Regions from separate parts of the Lysobacter korlensis genome, predicted to be linked through region 2. Evidence: riboswitches for the same ligand, from Rfam matches in the RefSeq annotation. Region 2 holds a riboswitch; the other holds the start of a gene.

The links. A riboswitch is a leader RNA that binds a small molecule or an ion and turns the genes downstream of it on or off. The one in region 2 is predicted to bind glycine.
Positions count from the first base shown of each region.
Region 1: linked by a shared signal. The riboswitch ahead of gcvP (aminomethyl-transferring glycine dehydrogenase) and the one ahead of gcvT (glycine cleavage system aminomethyltransferase GcvT) in region 2 are both predicted to bind glycine.

Region 1 is NZ_JBHLTG010000001.1:1,338,187-1,345,831, reverse strand. It holds gene ACFFGH_RS06115 (hypothetical protein) at 1-91, shown strand, start outside; gene ACFFGH_RS06110 (M2 family metallopeptidase) at 186-2,231, shown strand; gene ACFFGH_RS06105 (multidrug effflux MFS transporter) at 2,380-3,630, opposite strand; glycine riboswitch at 4,112-4,236, shown strand; gene gcvP (aminomethyl-transferring glycine dehydrogenase) at 4,275-7,178, shown strand; gene ACFFGH_RS06095 (beta strand repeat-containing protein) at 7,336-7,645, opposite strand, start outside.
Region 2 is NZ_JBHLTG010000012.1:53,505-61,149, reverse strand. It holds gene ACFFGH_RS30970 (alpha/beta hydrolase) at 1-352, shown strand, start outside; gene ACFFGH_RS30965 (winged helix DNA-binding domain-containing protein) at 419-1,501, shown strand; gene ACFFGH_RS30960 (GNAT family N-acetyltransferase) at 1,568-2,140, opposite strand; gene ACFFGH_RS30955 (MFS transporter) at 2,169-3,353, opposite strand; gene ACFFGH_RS30950 (hypothetical protein) at 3,483-3,698, opposite strand; gene ACFFGH_RS30945 (DUF4180 domain-containing protein) at 3,836-4,195, opposite strand; gene ACFFGH_RS30940 (antitoxin) at 4,381-4,563, shown strand; gene ACFFGH_RS30935 (alpha/beta hydrolase family protein) at 4,674-5,318, opposite strand; gene ACFFGH_RS30930 (hypothetical protein) at 5,368-5,520, shown strand; glycine riboswitch at 5,586-5,672, shown strand; glycine riboswitch at 5,674-5,770, shown strand; gene gcvT (glycine cleavage system aminomethyltransferase GcvT) at 5,807-6,928, shown strand; gene gcvH (glycine cleavage system protein GcvH) at 6,925-7,299, shown strand; gene gcvP (aminomethyl-transferring glycine dehydrogenase) at 7,296-7,645, shown strand, end outside.

The DNA.
Region 1 (7,645 bases), on a different contig from region 2:
GACCTCGTGGGAGTGGCTGCAACGCCACGGCCTGGCCGACGCGACGACGCGCGTGCCGATCCTGCCGCCCCTGCCCGCAGCGGCCGCCTGACCCGGTCACGCCGGGCAACTTGCACGGTCCTGCTGGGGCCTCTAGCCTTCGGGCGCGGGTGCGCTCGCGCCTGAAGACTCCGGAGACCTCGATCATGACCCCAGCACGCGCGCTTCTCGCGCTCAGCATTACTGCCCTGCTCGGCCTGTCGGCCTGCACGCGGCAGCCCAGCCCGGACGATTCGCGCCCCGGCGCGCCACCGGCAGCGCGCGAAGGCGAGACCGCCGACGAGTTCATCGCGCGGGTCAACGCCGAATACAAGGCGCTGTATCCGGAGCTGACGGCGGCGCAGTGGTTGTCGTCGACCTACATCAGCGACGACAGCCAGCTGCTGTCGGCGAAGGCGAACGAGCGCTACCTCGGCCAGCTCAAGAGCTGGATCGAACAGGCGAAGAAGTTCGAAGGCCAGCAGATGTCGCCGGAGACCGCGCGCGCGATCCGGCTGCTCAAGCTCTCGACCTCGATGCCGCCGCCGAAGGATCCGGCCAAGCTCACCGAGCTCACCCAGATCGCAACGCGCATGGAAGGCATGTACGGGTCGGGTGAGTTCTGCACCGGCGAAGGCGCGGCGCGCAGCTGCCGCCAGCTGGGCGACCTCGAGGAAGTGCTGCGCAACAACCGCGACTACAACGAGCAGCTGGCCGCATGGCGCGGCTGGCACACGATCTCGCCGCCGATGCGCAAGGACTACACGCGCTTCGTCGAGCTCGTGAACGACGGCGCGCAGAACCTGGGCTTCGCCGACGCCGGCGAGATGTGGCGTTCGGGCTACGACATGAGCCCGGCCGAGATCGCAGCCGAGACCGACCGCCTGTGGACCCAGGTCAAGCCGCTGTACGAGCAGCTGCACTGCTACACCCGCACGCGGCTGCAGTCCGAGTACGGCGCTGACAAGGGCGCGGCCGCCGGCGGCATGCTGCCGGCGCACCTGCTCGGCAACATGTGGCAGCAGGACTGGGGCAACATCTGGGACATCCTCGCGCCGTACCCGGGCGCCGGCAGCCTGGACATCAGCACCGCGCTGGAATCGCAGTACCAGCAGGCGTATGCGGGCCGAATCGCGCAGTCGCAGGTGCCCGCAACGCCGGCGATGCTGGTCGAAGCCGAGCAGGAAGCGCGCCTCGCGAACGCGAAGCAGATGACCGAGCGCGCGCAGGACTTCTATGTCTCGCTAGGCATGCCGAAGCTGCCGGAGAGCTACTGGAAGAACACCCAGTTCATCAAGCCGCGCGACCGCGACGTGGTCTGCCACGCCAGCGCGTGGGACATGAACATGGAAGGCGACGTGCGCACGAAGATGTGCATCAAGCCGAACGAGGAAGATTTCACGACGATCTACCACGAGCTCGGCCACGTCTATTACTACCTCGCATACAACAAGCTGCCGCCGATCTTCCAGCAGGGCGCGCATGACGGCTTCCACGAAGCGATCGGCGACACCATCGTGCTCGCGATGACGCCGCAGTACCTGCAGTCGATCGGCCTCGTGGGCGAGCAGCAGCAGACCAACGAAGCGCTGATCAACGCGCAGATGCGTATGGCGCTGGCGAAGGTCTCGTTCATGCCGTTCGGCCTGATGATCGATCGCTGGCGCTGGGGTGTGTTCGATGGTTCGATCAAGCCCGGCGAGTACAACAAGGCCTGGTGGGATCTGAAGGCGAAGTACCAGGGCGTCGCCCCGGTCGAGGCACGCGGCGAGCAGTTCTTCGATGCGGGCGCGAAGTACCACGTGCCGGGCAACACGCCGTACACGCGTTATTTCCTCTCGCACGTGCTGCAGTTCCAGTTCTACAAGGCGCTGTGCGACGCGTCGGGCTTCAAGGGCCCGTTGTACGAATGCAGCTTCTACGGCAACAAGGAAGCCGGCCAGAAGTTCCAGGCGATGCTGAGCAAGGGCGCGAGCCAGCCGTGGCAGCAGACGCTCAAGGAGCTGACCGGTGGCGAGAAGATGGATGCCTCCGCCGTGCTCGAGTATTTCGCACCGCTGCAGACCTGGCTGAAGCAGCAGAACGAGGGCCGCACCTGCGGCTGGCAGGCGAACGCGACGCCGGCTCCGGCAGCCAGCCCGGTGGCACCGGCAACGGGCCCGGCAGCGCCGGCCGCACCTGCCAAGCCGGCGACACCGCCGATCGCGGGCTGAGCCTCAGCCACTGGTGGCACCGAAAGGCCGGCGAATGCCGGCCTTTCCTTTTGGCGAAGCGGTCGCGCGCTTCGTCGCGTCCGATGGGCCAACCAGCCGAGGCGGGCGCGGCTTGCTCCATTCCGCCGCCGGCTGCAGACCCATGGGCCTAGACGATCTCGCTCGGCATCGCAGGCTGCTCGCCCGAAGAATCGATCGACCGCCGCCGCACCTGCCGCTCCCAGCGCCAGAAGCACCAGCCGACCGCCATGAACGCCGCCGCGCCGGCCGCGAGAGCGAGCGGATCGCTGCTGAGCCAAGGCGACAGCAGACCCGCAACGACGGCATTGAGAACCAGACTGGTGAATGCCTGCAGCGACGAGGCCGCGCCGCGCTGCTGCGGGTACATGTCGAGGATCGACAGCGTGATGATCGGAAACACGAGCGCGATGCCGAATGCGTTGAGGCTCATCGGCAGCACCGCGATCGGCACGCTGGGCACGTCGACCAGCAGGTTGTAGCCGAGGTTGAACATCATCGCGACGGCGCTGCAGGCGAAGCCGATCGCGACGAGGCGCTCGCCGGAAATGCGCCCCGCGGCCCGGCCGGACATGAAGGCGCCGAGCACCATGCCGCCAATCGTGGGCACGAAGAACCAGGCGAACTGCCGCTCGTCCAGCCTCAGGATGTCGAGCACGAACGCGGGCGCGGACGCGATGTAGAGAAACAGCGCGCTGAAGTTGAACGCGCTTGCCGCCGCGAGCCGCTGGAAGCGGGCGTTGCGGAAGATGCCGGCGTAGTCACGGATCAGCCCGACCGGACGCAGCGACCGCCGCTGCTCGGGCAGGTGCGTCTCCGGCAGCCAGCGGGCCGTGGCGATCAGCAGCGCCAGCCCGAACGCGACCAGAAACCAGAAGATCGCCGGCCAGCGGCTCCAGCCGAGGATCCAGCCGCCGATGATCGGCGCGATCGCCGGGGCGATGCCGAAGATCATCGACACCTGGCTCATCAGCCGCTGCGCGTCGTCACCGTTGAGCACGTCGCGAATCACCGCGCGGCCCACGATCAGCCCGACCCCCGAAGACAGGCCCTGCAGCGCGCGGAACGCGAGCAGCGTGGGCAGATCGGTCGCAAGCGCGCAGCCGACCGACGCGAGCGTGAACACGGCGAGGCCGCCGAGGATCACGCGGCGCCGGCCGATCGCGTCCGACAGCGGGCCGTGCACGATGCTCATCAGCGCGTAGGCGATCAGGTACACGCTGATCGTCTGCTGCATCGCCACCTTGTCGGCCCCGAGCTGGGCACCGATCTGCGGGAACGCGGGGAAGATCGTGTCGATCGAGAACGGGCCGAACATCGCCAGCCCACCGAGCAGCAACGCGAGCCGGCGGACCGGGAGGGCCGGGGTGGAACGGGGCATCATCATGGGCGCGGGACGGCGGGCTAGCTTAACGACTCAGGGGCGGCGCCTTCGTTATTCCACCGGGGCGTTGCGTTCCATCGGCCGCCAATCGCCCGCCTCGTCCGTTCGCTGCGGCCTCGCCCGCAGGCTCGCGCGGGCGGGTACGCCCGCGTTTGCGGCGCTGGGCGGGCGCGATCCACAGTGCGCGTGTTCCGCCTGCACCTTGCGGCCTTTCGCGCCCGAGGCGCGACGGAGGCGACTTACGGTCGTGCCATATGGGCGCAGTGCGTAGTGCGCAGTACCCGCGGTTGCAGGCCGCGGCCAGACTTAACCCCAACCGGCCGACCGCGCCCGCGGGCAGTAAAGCCGCAAGCGGGCCGGGCCTTCACGCGGCCGGCACGTCTATAATCCCGCCAGCAGCACGCGGTGGGAGAAGCGGGCACGGTCCCGCTGCCGAAGGCGCAAACGCCCGCAATCGCTCAGGCCCCACGACCGCCGCGTACACAACTCTGGAGAGACCGGTTCAATCCGGCGCCGAAGGGGCAAGAAGCGCCCTCCCCCGCTGCCCCGGCAGCCAGCCGGGGCCGCTTCCAAACTCTCAGGCAAAAGGACAGAGGGGCGCCCCGCGTGTGGCATGCACGCAGCCTTCGGACGCCTCCGTCATGAACCAGAGTTCCACCCCGATCCCCGCCGGCACTTCGCTGCGCGCACTCGAACACCACGGCGCATTCATCGAGCGCCATATCGGACCGAACGATGCCGAGATCGCGCACATGCTGCGCGTGGTCGGTTACGAGTCGCTCGACGCGTTGACCGATGCGATCGTACCGGGCTCGATCAAGTCGGCCACGCCGCTCGCGCTGCCCGAGCCGATCACCGAAGAAGAAGCGCTCGCCAAGATCCGCACGCTCGCCAAGCGCAACCGCGTGTTCCGCAGCTACATCGGCCAGGGCTATTACGGCACGCATACGCCGAAGGTCATCCTGCGCAACATCCTCGAGAACCCGGCGTGGTACACGGCCTACACGCCGTACCAGGCCGAGATCTCGCAGGGCCGCATGGAAGCGCTGATCAACTTCCAGACCATGTGCGCCGACCTGACGGGCATGGAGATCTCGAACGCTTCGCTGCTCGACGAGGGCACCGCGGCGGCCGAGGCGATGACGCTTGCCAAGCGCATGTGCAAGTCGAAGTCGAACGTGTTCTTCGTCTCCAGCGGCGTCCACCCGCAGACGCTGGAAGTGCTGCGCACGCGCGCGGCCGGCGTCGAGATCGAGCTGCATGTCGGCGACGAGAGCGAAGTGACGAATGTCGACTGCTTCGGCGTGCTGCTGCAGTACCCGAACACGTTCGGCCAGATCCACGATTACGCGGCACTCGCCGAAGCCGTGCACGCACGCGGCGGCCTGGTCGCGGTCGCGACCGACCTGCTCGCATTGACGCTGATCGCGGCGCCCGGTGAATGGGGTGCGGACATCGTAGTCGGCAATAGTCAGCGCTTCGGCGTGCCGTTCGGTTTCGGCGGCCCGCATGCGGCGTTCCTTGCCTGCCGCGATGCGTACAAGCGCTCGATGCCGGGGCGCCTGATCGGCGTGTCGATCGACGCCGAGGGCAAGCCGGCCTATCGCCTCACGCTGCAGACGCGCGAGCAGCACATCCGCCGCGAGAAGGCCACGTCGAACATCTGCACCGCGCAGGTCCTGCTCGCCGTCATGGCCAGCATGTACGCGGTGTACCACGGTGCCGAAGGCCTGACCCGCATCGCACGCCGCACGCACCGCCTGGCCGCGATCCTCGCTGCCGCGCTGCGCCAGGCCCGCGTGACCGTGGGCCCGGACTTCTTCGACACGCTGCACGTGGTCGATGTCGACGCCGCCGCAATCCATGCGAAGGCACGGGAAGCCGGTATCAACCTGCGCGAGATCGACGGCCGCAGCCTCGGCATCAGCCTCGACGAGACGACGACGCGACAGGACGTGGTGGACATCGCCGCGCTGTTCGGGGCGCACATCACGGATGTCGATGCGCTCGATTCCAGCGCCGCCGACTCCCTGCCGTCTGGCCTGCTGCGCACCAGCAAGTTCCTGCAACACCCGGTGTTCAACACGCACCACAGCGAACACGAACTGCTGCGCTACATGCGCTCGCTGTCGGACAAGGACCTCGCGCTCGACCGCACGATGATCCCGCTCGGCAGCTGCACGATGAAGCTCAACGCGACGGCCGAGATGATCCCGGTCACGTGGCCGGAGTTCGCGAACATCCATCCGTTCGCGCCGACCGACCAGAGCGAGGGCTACCACCAGCTGATCACCGAACTCGAAGCGATGCTGGTCGAATGCACCGGCTACGACGCGGTCAGCCTGCAGCCGAACTCCGGCGCGCAGGGCGAGTTCGCGGGCCTGCTCGCGATCCAGGCATACCACGCCTCGCGCGGCGAGAGCCATCGTGACGTCTGCCTGATCCCCGAGTCCGCGCATGGCACGAACCCCGCCTCGGCGCAGATGTGCGGCATGCAGGTCGTGGTGACCAAGTGCGACGCGAACGGCAATGTCGACGTCGAGGACATGCGCGCGAAGGCCGAGAAGTACAGCGACCGCCTTGCCGCGCTGATGATCACCTACCCGTCCACGCATGGCGTGTTCGAGGAGGACATCGTTGCGATCTGCGAGATCGTGCACAAGCACGGCGGCCAGGTGTACACCGACGGCGCGAACATGAATGCACTTGTCGGCGTCGCCAAGCCCGGCAAGTGGGGCTCGGACGTATCGCACCTCAACCTGCACAAGACGTTCTGCATCCCGCACGGCGGCGGCGGCCCGGGCGTCGGCCCGTGCGCGGTCAAGGAGCACCTTGCACCGTTCCTGCCGCGTGCGTTCGGTAGCGATGCCCCGGTCGGCATGGTGTCGGCGGCGACGTTCGGTTCCGCCTCGATCCTGCCGATCAGCTGGATGTACGTCACGATGATGGGCGCCGAAGGGCTGCGCCGCGCGACCCAGGTTGCGCTGCTCAACGCGAACTACGTCGCCAAGCGCCTCGCGCCGCATTACGAGACGCTCTACACCGGTCGCAACGACCTTGTCGCGCACGAGTGCATCCTCGACTTGCGCCCGATCAAGGACGCGACGGGCATCAGCGCCGAGGACGTGGCCAAGCGCCTGATCGACTTTGGCTTCCACGCACCGACGCTGAGCTTCCCGGTCGCGGGCACGCTGATGGTCGAGCCAACCGAGAGCGAGGCGCTGCACGAGCTGGATCGGTTCATCGACGCGATGATCCAGATCCGCGACGAGATCCGCGCGGTCGAGGAAGGCCGTATGGATCGCGAGGACAACCCGCTCAAGCACGCACCGCACACCGCGAATGCGGTGATGGCGGCGGAATGGACGCACGGCTATTCGCGTGAGTTGGCCGTCTTCCCGCTAGCTTCGCTGCGGCAGCAGAAGTACTGGCCGCCGGTCGCGCGCGTCGACAATGTCTACGGCGACAAGAACGTGTTCTGCAGCTGCGTGCCGATCAGCGAGTTCGAAGAGATCGAGGCGTTCAGCGAGCCGAATGTGATGTAAGTCGCGCGCCGCGTCGGCCTGGCCGGGTGACCGGTCGAGGCCGACGTCGGTTGCGATGCGAAACAAACCAGCGGCCGGCCCGCGTTAACGCCGGACACGAAAAGGCCCCGCATTGCGGGGCCTTTTCGTTACGACGTGTTACCGCCGTGCGCTGGTTTTACCGGGGCTGCGAGCTCGGGCAGGCCGTGCGCTGGCCGTCCGCGCTTTCGCAGTCGTCGCGCTCGTCGATCACTTCGAGCGCAGCGGCCTGCAACATCGCGCCGGGCGTGCGGTCGTCGATGCGATCGAGCAGGTCCGTCGTTTCGCTCGCGAACGAGTTCGTCGCGATGACACCCACCGGCGGCGGCTCGGGCAGCACCGCTTCTTCCGTGATCGTCAGCGTCGAGCCGACGAACGTGAGGCGGTAGTTCGACGACGCGTTCAGCGTGCCCTGCTGGATCGCATACGAACCCGCAGACTCGCCCGGC
Region 2 (7,645 bases):
CGACTACTCGGCGGGCACATTCGTGCTGGACAACGACTGGTGGGTGTACGAGGAGAAGGGCACGACCTTCCCCCCGGACGTGCAGGAGCATATTCGGCGCAATCCCAGGCGGCCCGCGGCGATACGGATCAACACCGATCCCATCCCCGCGGCCGCGTGGAAGTCGATCGGGACGACAGTGCTGCTCGGGGTCGATGACGAGTTGGTCACCGACGAGGAGCGGCGCTGGGCCGCCGAGACCTTCGACGACGTCCGCGCAGTGGACACCGACCACTTTCTGCTCTTCCACCGCCCGGAGGTGGTCGCCGGCGTCGCGCTCGAGGCGCTGCGCGACGCAGCGCTGCCGCGCTGAGCCCTCGGGGCGCGGTGGAGGCCGGGGGACTGATCCTGTCCGCGATCGGTTCTATGGTGGGGCCCGATGAGCAAGCCGAATGAGATCGCGCGATGGCGGATGCACACTCAGCACCTGCTGGAACCGCACGCGCCCTCGGCGTCGGCTGTGGTGCGCAGCCTGCTCGCCGTCCAGGCGGAGAATCGGAGCCAGGCCGAGTGGGCCGTCGCCTGCCGGACGGCCCAGAGTGACGCCGCGGACCTCGCCGGACTGCTCGACACCGGCGCGATCATCCGCACTCACGTTCTGCGGCCCACCTGGCATTTCGTCTCCGCCGCCGACGTCCGGTGGCTGATCGAGCTCACATCGCCACGGGTCCGCCCGGTCCTCCATCGTCAGTTGATCGAGCAGCACGGGTTGAGCGCGTCGGACCTCGATCGAGCGCTCAGCATCGTCGTCGAGAGCCTCAGCGGGCGACCCGACCAGAACCGCGAACAGCTCGCAGCGGGGCTGATCGACGGCGGCATGGACCTCGGTGGGCAGGCGCTGATGCTCCTGCTGGGCGTCGCCGAACTGGATCGACTGATCTGCAGCGGGCGTCTGGTGAACGGCAAGCACACATATGCCGCGTTCGCCGAACGGGTCCCGCCGGCCACACGGCTGGATCGAGACGAGGCGCTGGCCGAAGCCACCCTGCGCTACTTCACAGGACACGGGCCGGCCACCGAACGGGACCTTGCGTACTGGGCGACGCTGACACTCACCGACGTGCGGCGCGGACTCGACCAGGTTCAGGACCGGCTCACGTCGTTCACTCACGATGGGCGCACGTTCTGGCACGCCGCGGGCACCGAGATGCCGTCGACCTCGCCGGAGCCGGCGGCGCATCTGCTGCAGATCCTCGACGAGCTGTACCGGGGCTACCAGGACAGCCGGATGGTGCTCGATGCGGAGGGAATCGTTCCGCGCGGACGGGAGGTGGCCGTCGGGATGGCCGTGGTCGACGCCCAGCTGGTCGGCTCGATGAAACGCACGCTCGGTGCGCGGGTCCGCTTCGAGGTCATGCCCTATCGCCGCCTGCGGTCCGGAGAGCTCGATGCTCTCGAAGTCGCAGCGGCGCGGTACGGGGCGTTCCTCGGTCTCGATTCCGAGCTCCTCGTGCGGCGGTGAGACCGTCGCGGGGTGGAACGGGCGTCCCAGCTGCGCCGATGCCGGAAGCCGCTGAAGGCGAGGCCGTCAGGTGAGGGTGCGCCGCATCAGGATCCGGGGGAAGCCGCCGACGACGGAGGTGGTCTCCGCAGCCTTCTCGAAGCCCGCCCGCTCGAACATGTCCCGCGTGCCGACGAACGCCATCGTCAGATCCACTCGCTCCCCGCCGTTGTCGGCGGGGTAGCTCTCCACGACCGGGGCGCCGTTCACCCGGGCGTAGTCGACGGCACCCTCGATGAGCGCGGGCGTCACGCCCTGCTTCCGAAAACCCGGGCGCACCCGGATGCACCACAGCGACCACACCGGCAGGTCGTCGAGGTGCGGGATCTTCCTCGAGTTCGCGAACGGGTGCAGCTCCGCGCGCGGCGCGATGCCCGCCCAGCCGGCGACCTCACCGTCGCGGTACGCCAGCACGCCCGGCGCCAGATCGCGGGCGCAGAGCTCCCGCACCTTCTCCGCGCGCTGCGAGCCGACAAGCGACCGGTTCTCCTTCGAGCCCAACCGCCAGGAGAGGCACCAGCACACCGAGGACTCCGGATTCTTCGGCGCGAACATCGTCGCCATGTCGCCGAAGTCGTGGGCCGGTTTCACCTCGATCATGCCGCTCATGGTGCCACCGCCCCCGCGGTCACGGAAGTGAGGCCGCGTGGTCACGCCGCGGCATCCGCAGCGCGTACGCCGCCGCGAGCACCATGAACAGCGTCGCAGACGCGAACGCCGCCGGATACGAGAACGCGTCGAGAAGCGCTCCCGCCGCGAGAGGGCCGAGGATGGTGCCGGCGTCCGAGAACGCGGAGTAGATCGCCAGCGGCCGCGCATTCCGCGGTCCCGCCGCGTCGCCGACGGATGCCGCAGAGGCAGGCCCGAGGAACGCCGCGGCGGCACCGTAGACGCACAGCAGTCCGATCAGCAACGGCAGCGACGAGACGAACGGGATCGCGAGCATCACGCCGCCGGTCACCGTGAACGCGACCACCAGCGCGGGTCGGCGTCCCACCGTGTCGATGAACCGCCCGGCCGGGGCGAGCGCCAGCGTCTGCGCCACCGCCGCGATCGCGAACGCGACGCCCGTCCACGCCGGCGACTCGTGCAGCAGCTCGACGACGAGCACCGGGATCAGCGCGCTGCGCACCCCCATCGACCCCCAGCCCTGCGCGAAGTTCGCGAGGCAGGCGGCACGGAAGCGGACATCCCGGAGCACCGTCGGCAGGGGCACGCGCGCCGGTGCGTCGCCGGCATCGGCCCCGCGGCTGGTGCGCAGCATCAGCAGCCCGATCAGTCCCGCGATGGTGAGCGTCGCGGCGTAGAAGAAGAACGGCGCCCGGAGCGAGATCACGGCGAGCAGCCCGCCGACCGCCGGGCCCGCCATCCCGCCGATCAGGAAGCCGCCGTGGTAGAAGCTCATCGCACGACCGCGCATCGACGGAGCGGTTGCAGCGAACAGCAGCGACATCGCCGACACGGAGAAGAGCGCCGATCCGATCCCGCCCGCTCCGCGCAGAAGCAGTACCTCGACATAGCTCTGCGCGAGGCCCACGAGCGCGCTCGACACCGCGACGAGGCCGATGCCGACGGACAGCATCGTGCGCTCGCCGACGCGGTCGATCAGCCACCCGGTGAACGGGGTCATCGCGAGCCGCATCAGCGCGAAGGCGGACACCACGGCGCCGACCTCGAGGTACCCGACGCCGAACTGCCGCACGAACACCGGAAGCACGGGGATCACGACACCGAAGCCCAGCATCACGAAGAACGCGACCGCGCCGAGCACGAGCACGTCGCGGGGCAGTCGTTCGCGCGGTGTCAGTTCCATCGGCCGCCGATTGCGCTGGGAGGGCGGACGGAGACGCACGAGGCCAGCGTACGCACCGCCGGTGCGGGACGGATCCGCGCTCCTTATGGGCGCCGGCCCGCTCGGCGTGCCGGACGGGATTGCTCGGCTCTACAGGCCGCCCATCGACCTGAGTTGCGGTCCCTGTCCGGCGGCAGGGAATCCCACGCCTCCTTCGTCGTCAGCGTCGTCGTCGGCACCTCGCTCGGCCTCGCTGCGCGTGTCAGCCTCGGCAGTGCCGTCCGAGTCGCCCTCGAGTCCGTCGACCATGCCGTTCGTCGGGTCGAAACCCTCGGCGGCGCCCTCGCCCTGATTCGATCTGTCCATGAGATGACGGTCGCACTCGAGGCACCATCACCGCTGGACGGTGGCTCTGAGATCCATGAACGTCGGTCCAGGAACGTCGGCCGCGGACTGCGTCCGGGACCGCGATCGACGGCTCACCCGGCTCAGCGCGACGGTGTTCAGCGAGCGAGACGCTCCGCCAGGGCGGCCTCGTCCGTCACGAACCAGACGTGCTGGCTGCGGTTGGACTCCCAGACGTAGTCGCGGAACGCTCCGCTCGCCGCTTCGAAAACGGACACGTCGCCGACCACGACGAGGCGCAGTCGGTAGTTCACCAGCTTCTGGGTGATCTCCCCGGCCTTCCGCGTGCTGAGATCGAAGAAGCCGGGGTCGAGCCGAGACACCGGGATCGCGATGGTGCTGATCCCCTCGGACCATGCGTTGCCGATGAGGTCGGAGGCGTCGTCCGATGTGGAGACGAGCGGGCCGTCGGGGTCGAGGTGCAGCACGCGGATGTCGCCGTGGTCGTCGATGCGCATGCACACGAACCTAGGGTCTCCGTCGGCGGCTCGGGCGACTGTTACGCCGTGGCGTGGACTCGGCCTGTGCGCGCGCTCCGAACTCGATCAGCGTCGACCGGGTGCCGGTCCTGGGTGAGGCGGCGGCGAACGAGACTGAGGCGGCGGCCGCGCCTGCGGCACCGCGTCAGTGACAGGAGAACACCATGGACCTCGGAGGCCTCGGAGACAAGGCGAACGACTTCGCGAAGAGCGAGAAGGGCGAACAGATGAGCGACGACGCGCTCGAGAAGGGCGGCGACGCGGCGGACAGGGCAAGCGGCGGCAAGTACGGCGACAAGATCGACAGCGCGGAGGACGCTGCCGACAAGAAGGTCGGCGGCGCATAGGCGGGTCCCGCTTCGTGCCGGATGAACGCGCTCGTGTCGGATGAACGCGTAATCGCGCGATCATCCGGCACACCCGCAGTCATCGCCGCGTCCCGGCGTGGACCGCACGGTCAGCCGGCCAGGACCTCGTCGACGAACTGCCGCACTGCCGACGTCACGATGTCGTTGACGTCGACGCCGGAGCGGGCCGCGACGCGGAGGCCGTGATCGGCCTTCGGCACCTCGACCACCCGGATGCTGGTTTCGCCCTCCGTCTCCCGGCGCACCTGCGCCGCGGATCCGAACGTGTCGTGCTCGCCCTGCACCACGAGCACCGGCACGTCAGGGGTCAGCAGCTCCTCCAGCCGTGACTTCTCCGGCTTCCCCGGAGGATGCAGCGGGAAGCCCAGGCACACGACCGCCGCGGCCCCCAGTGCGCCCGCGGTCCGGCAGCCGACCCGCGCACCGGCGCTGCGGCCACCGACGAACAGCGGCACGCCGTTCGCGAGCTCGAGCACCGTCGGGGCCGACTCCAGCCATCCGATGTCCAGCATCGGCGGCCGGACCGCGACCTTCCTGCCGGCGAGCCGCCATGGCTGCTCGTGGCGGACGACGGTGATGCCTTCGGCCGGCAGCGCCTTCGCCACGGCGAGAAGGTCGCGGGAGTCGATTCCGCCTCCGGCGCCGTGGCCCAGCCACAGGACGGCACGGGGCTCGTCGGCGGCGGACACGGTGATCCGTGCCGGCCCGAGCGAGGTCTCGAGAAGGCGCTCCACCCCTCGACCGTACCCGCGCGGCAGACGCTCGCGAGGTAGCGTGAAGGCCATGCAGCCGATGTTCCCCATCCCCGCGCCGCCCGGCACGCCACCGTGGGTAGGCGGGCTGTTCGTCCTCGCCGCGGTCGCCACAGTGGTCGTGCTGATCCTTCAGGCGGTGCGGTACTTCCGCAGCAACCGCGACGACGACGACTCGCACTGAGCACCGGAGCCGCTGCGCGCCCGGACGGTTGGTAGGCTCATGACCACAACCGAACACCGGGCCGCGAACGCGATGCGGGAGAGCCCCACCAGGGGCACCGAAGGAGCAAGCCTCCCCGCCAATCTCTCAGGTATCTGTACCGCACCGCACTGGCCACTCTGAAAAGCGAATCGAGCTTCGCTCGATTCCGCCCACGGTGAAAGCGACGGCGACCCCGACGCGAAGCTCTCAGGCAGATGACAGAGGGGGAGTTCCACCCGCAGCCCTCGCGCGCCAGGAGAACTCAGTGACGATAGGCCTCTCTCCGCTCCACCAGCTCCATGCCGATGCCGGAGCGAGCTTCACCGACTTCGCCGGCTGGCAGATGCCGGTCAGGTACAGCTCGGATCTGGCCGAGCATCACGCCGTCCGCACCGCGGCGGGCCTCTTCGACCTGTCGCACATGGGCGAGATCGTGGTGGTCGGACCCGAGGCGGCGGCCGCCCTCGACTACGCACTCAGCGCCGACCTGTCAGCGATCGTGGCCGGCCAGGCCAAGTACTCGCTGCTGCTCGATGAGCAGGGCGGCATTCTCGACGACTTGGTCGTGTACCGCACCGGCAGCGATCGCTACCTTGTGGTCGCGAACGCCTCGAACCGGGAGCTCGTCGCCGAGGAGCTGCGCAACCGGTGCTCACCGTTCACCTGCGATGTGTTCGACGAGAGCGACGACATCGCGCTGATCGCGCTGCAGGGGCCGAAGTCGCGGGAGATTCTCGAGAACCTGGAGCAGCCACTCGAGACACCGCTGGGCGAGCTCCGCTACTACCGAAGCGCGCCGGCCCGCTTCGACGGGCACGAGGTTCTGGTCGCCCGCACCGGCTACACCGGCGAGGACGGCTTCGAGCTGTTTCTCGCCCCGGATGCCGCGGCGCAGCTGTGGACTGCGATCCGCGAGGTCGGTGCCGGCAGCGGCCTGCTCCCCGCCGGGCTCGCGAGCCGCGACACCCTCCGTCTGGAGGCCGGCATGCCCCTCTATGGCCACGAGCTGAGCAGCGATGTGCAGCCGGTGCAGGCTGGACTCGCCCGCGCCGTCGCCCTGACCAAGCAGACGGAGTTCATCGGACGAGCAGCCGTCGAGCGGGGACCGGACGACGGCGCACCGGTGCTCGTGGGCCTCACCGCGGAGGGTCGCCGGGCGCCTCGCGCCGGGTACCCGGTGCTCGACGGTGACGGCGACGGCGCCGGCCTGATCGGCACCGTGACCTCCGGTGCACTCTCCCCGACGCTCGGCCATCCGATCGCCATGGCCTACGTCGCCCCCGAATTCGCAGGTGAGGGAACCAGACTCGCCGTCGATGTGCGCGGCACGCGCATCCCAGCCACGGTCGCCGCGCGTCCGTTCTACTCCCGAAAGGCAGCATCATGAACGCCCCCACCGGACTGCTGTTCACCGCCGAGCACGAGTGGGTCGACGTGGAAGGCGACACCGCGACGGTCGGCGTCACCTCCTACGCCGCGGACCAGCTCGGTGACGTCGTCTACGTCGACCTGCCGTCCGCAGGGGACGCGCTCACCGCGGGAGCGGTCATCGGCGAGATCGAGTCGACGAAGTCGGTCGGGGAGCTGTTCGCCCCGGTCAGCGGTGAGGTGCTCGAGCGCAACGACGACGTGCTGTCGAAGCCGGAGCTCGTCAACAGCGACCCCTACGGCGTCGGCTGGCTGCTGAAGGTGCGCTTCTCCGAGCTGCCGCAGCTGCTCAGCGCCGACGAGTACGAGAAGCTGGTCGGCGAGCAGTGAGCACCCCCTTCACGGACCGGCACATCGGAACGGATTCCGTTGCCCAGCTGCAGATGCTCTCGGTGCTCGGCTACGACACGGTCGAGGATCTGGTGCACGCCGCCGTCCCGGAGTCGATCCGCGCCCTGCCCGTCGCGGAGAGCTCGATCCCGAAGGCCGCAACCGAGCGGGAGGCGCTCGCCGAGCTGCGTGCGATCGCCCGTCACAACAAGGTCCGCCGCTCGATGATCGGACTGGGCTATTACGGAACCCTGACGCCGTCGGTGATTCAGCGCAACGTGCTCGAGAACCCGAGCTGGTACACGGCGTACACGCCCTACCAGCCGGAGATCTCGCAGGGCCGGCT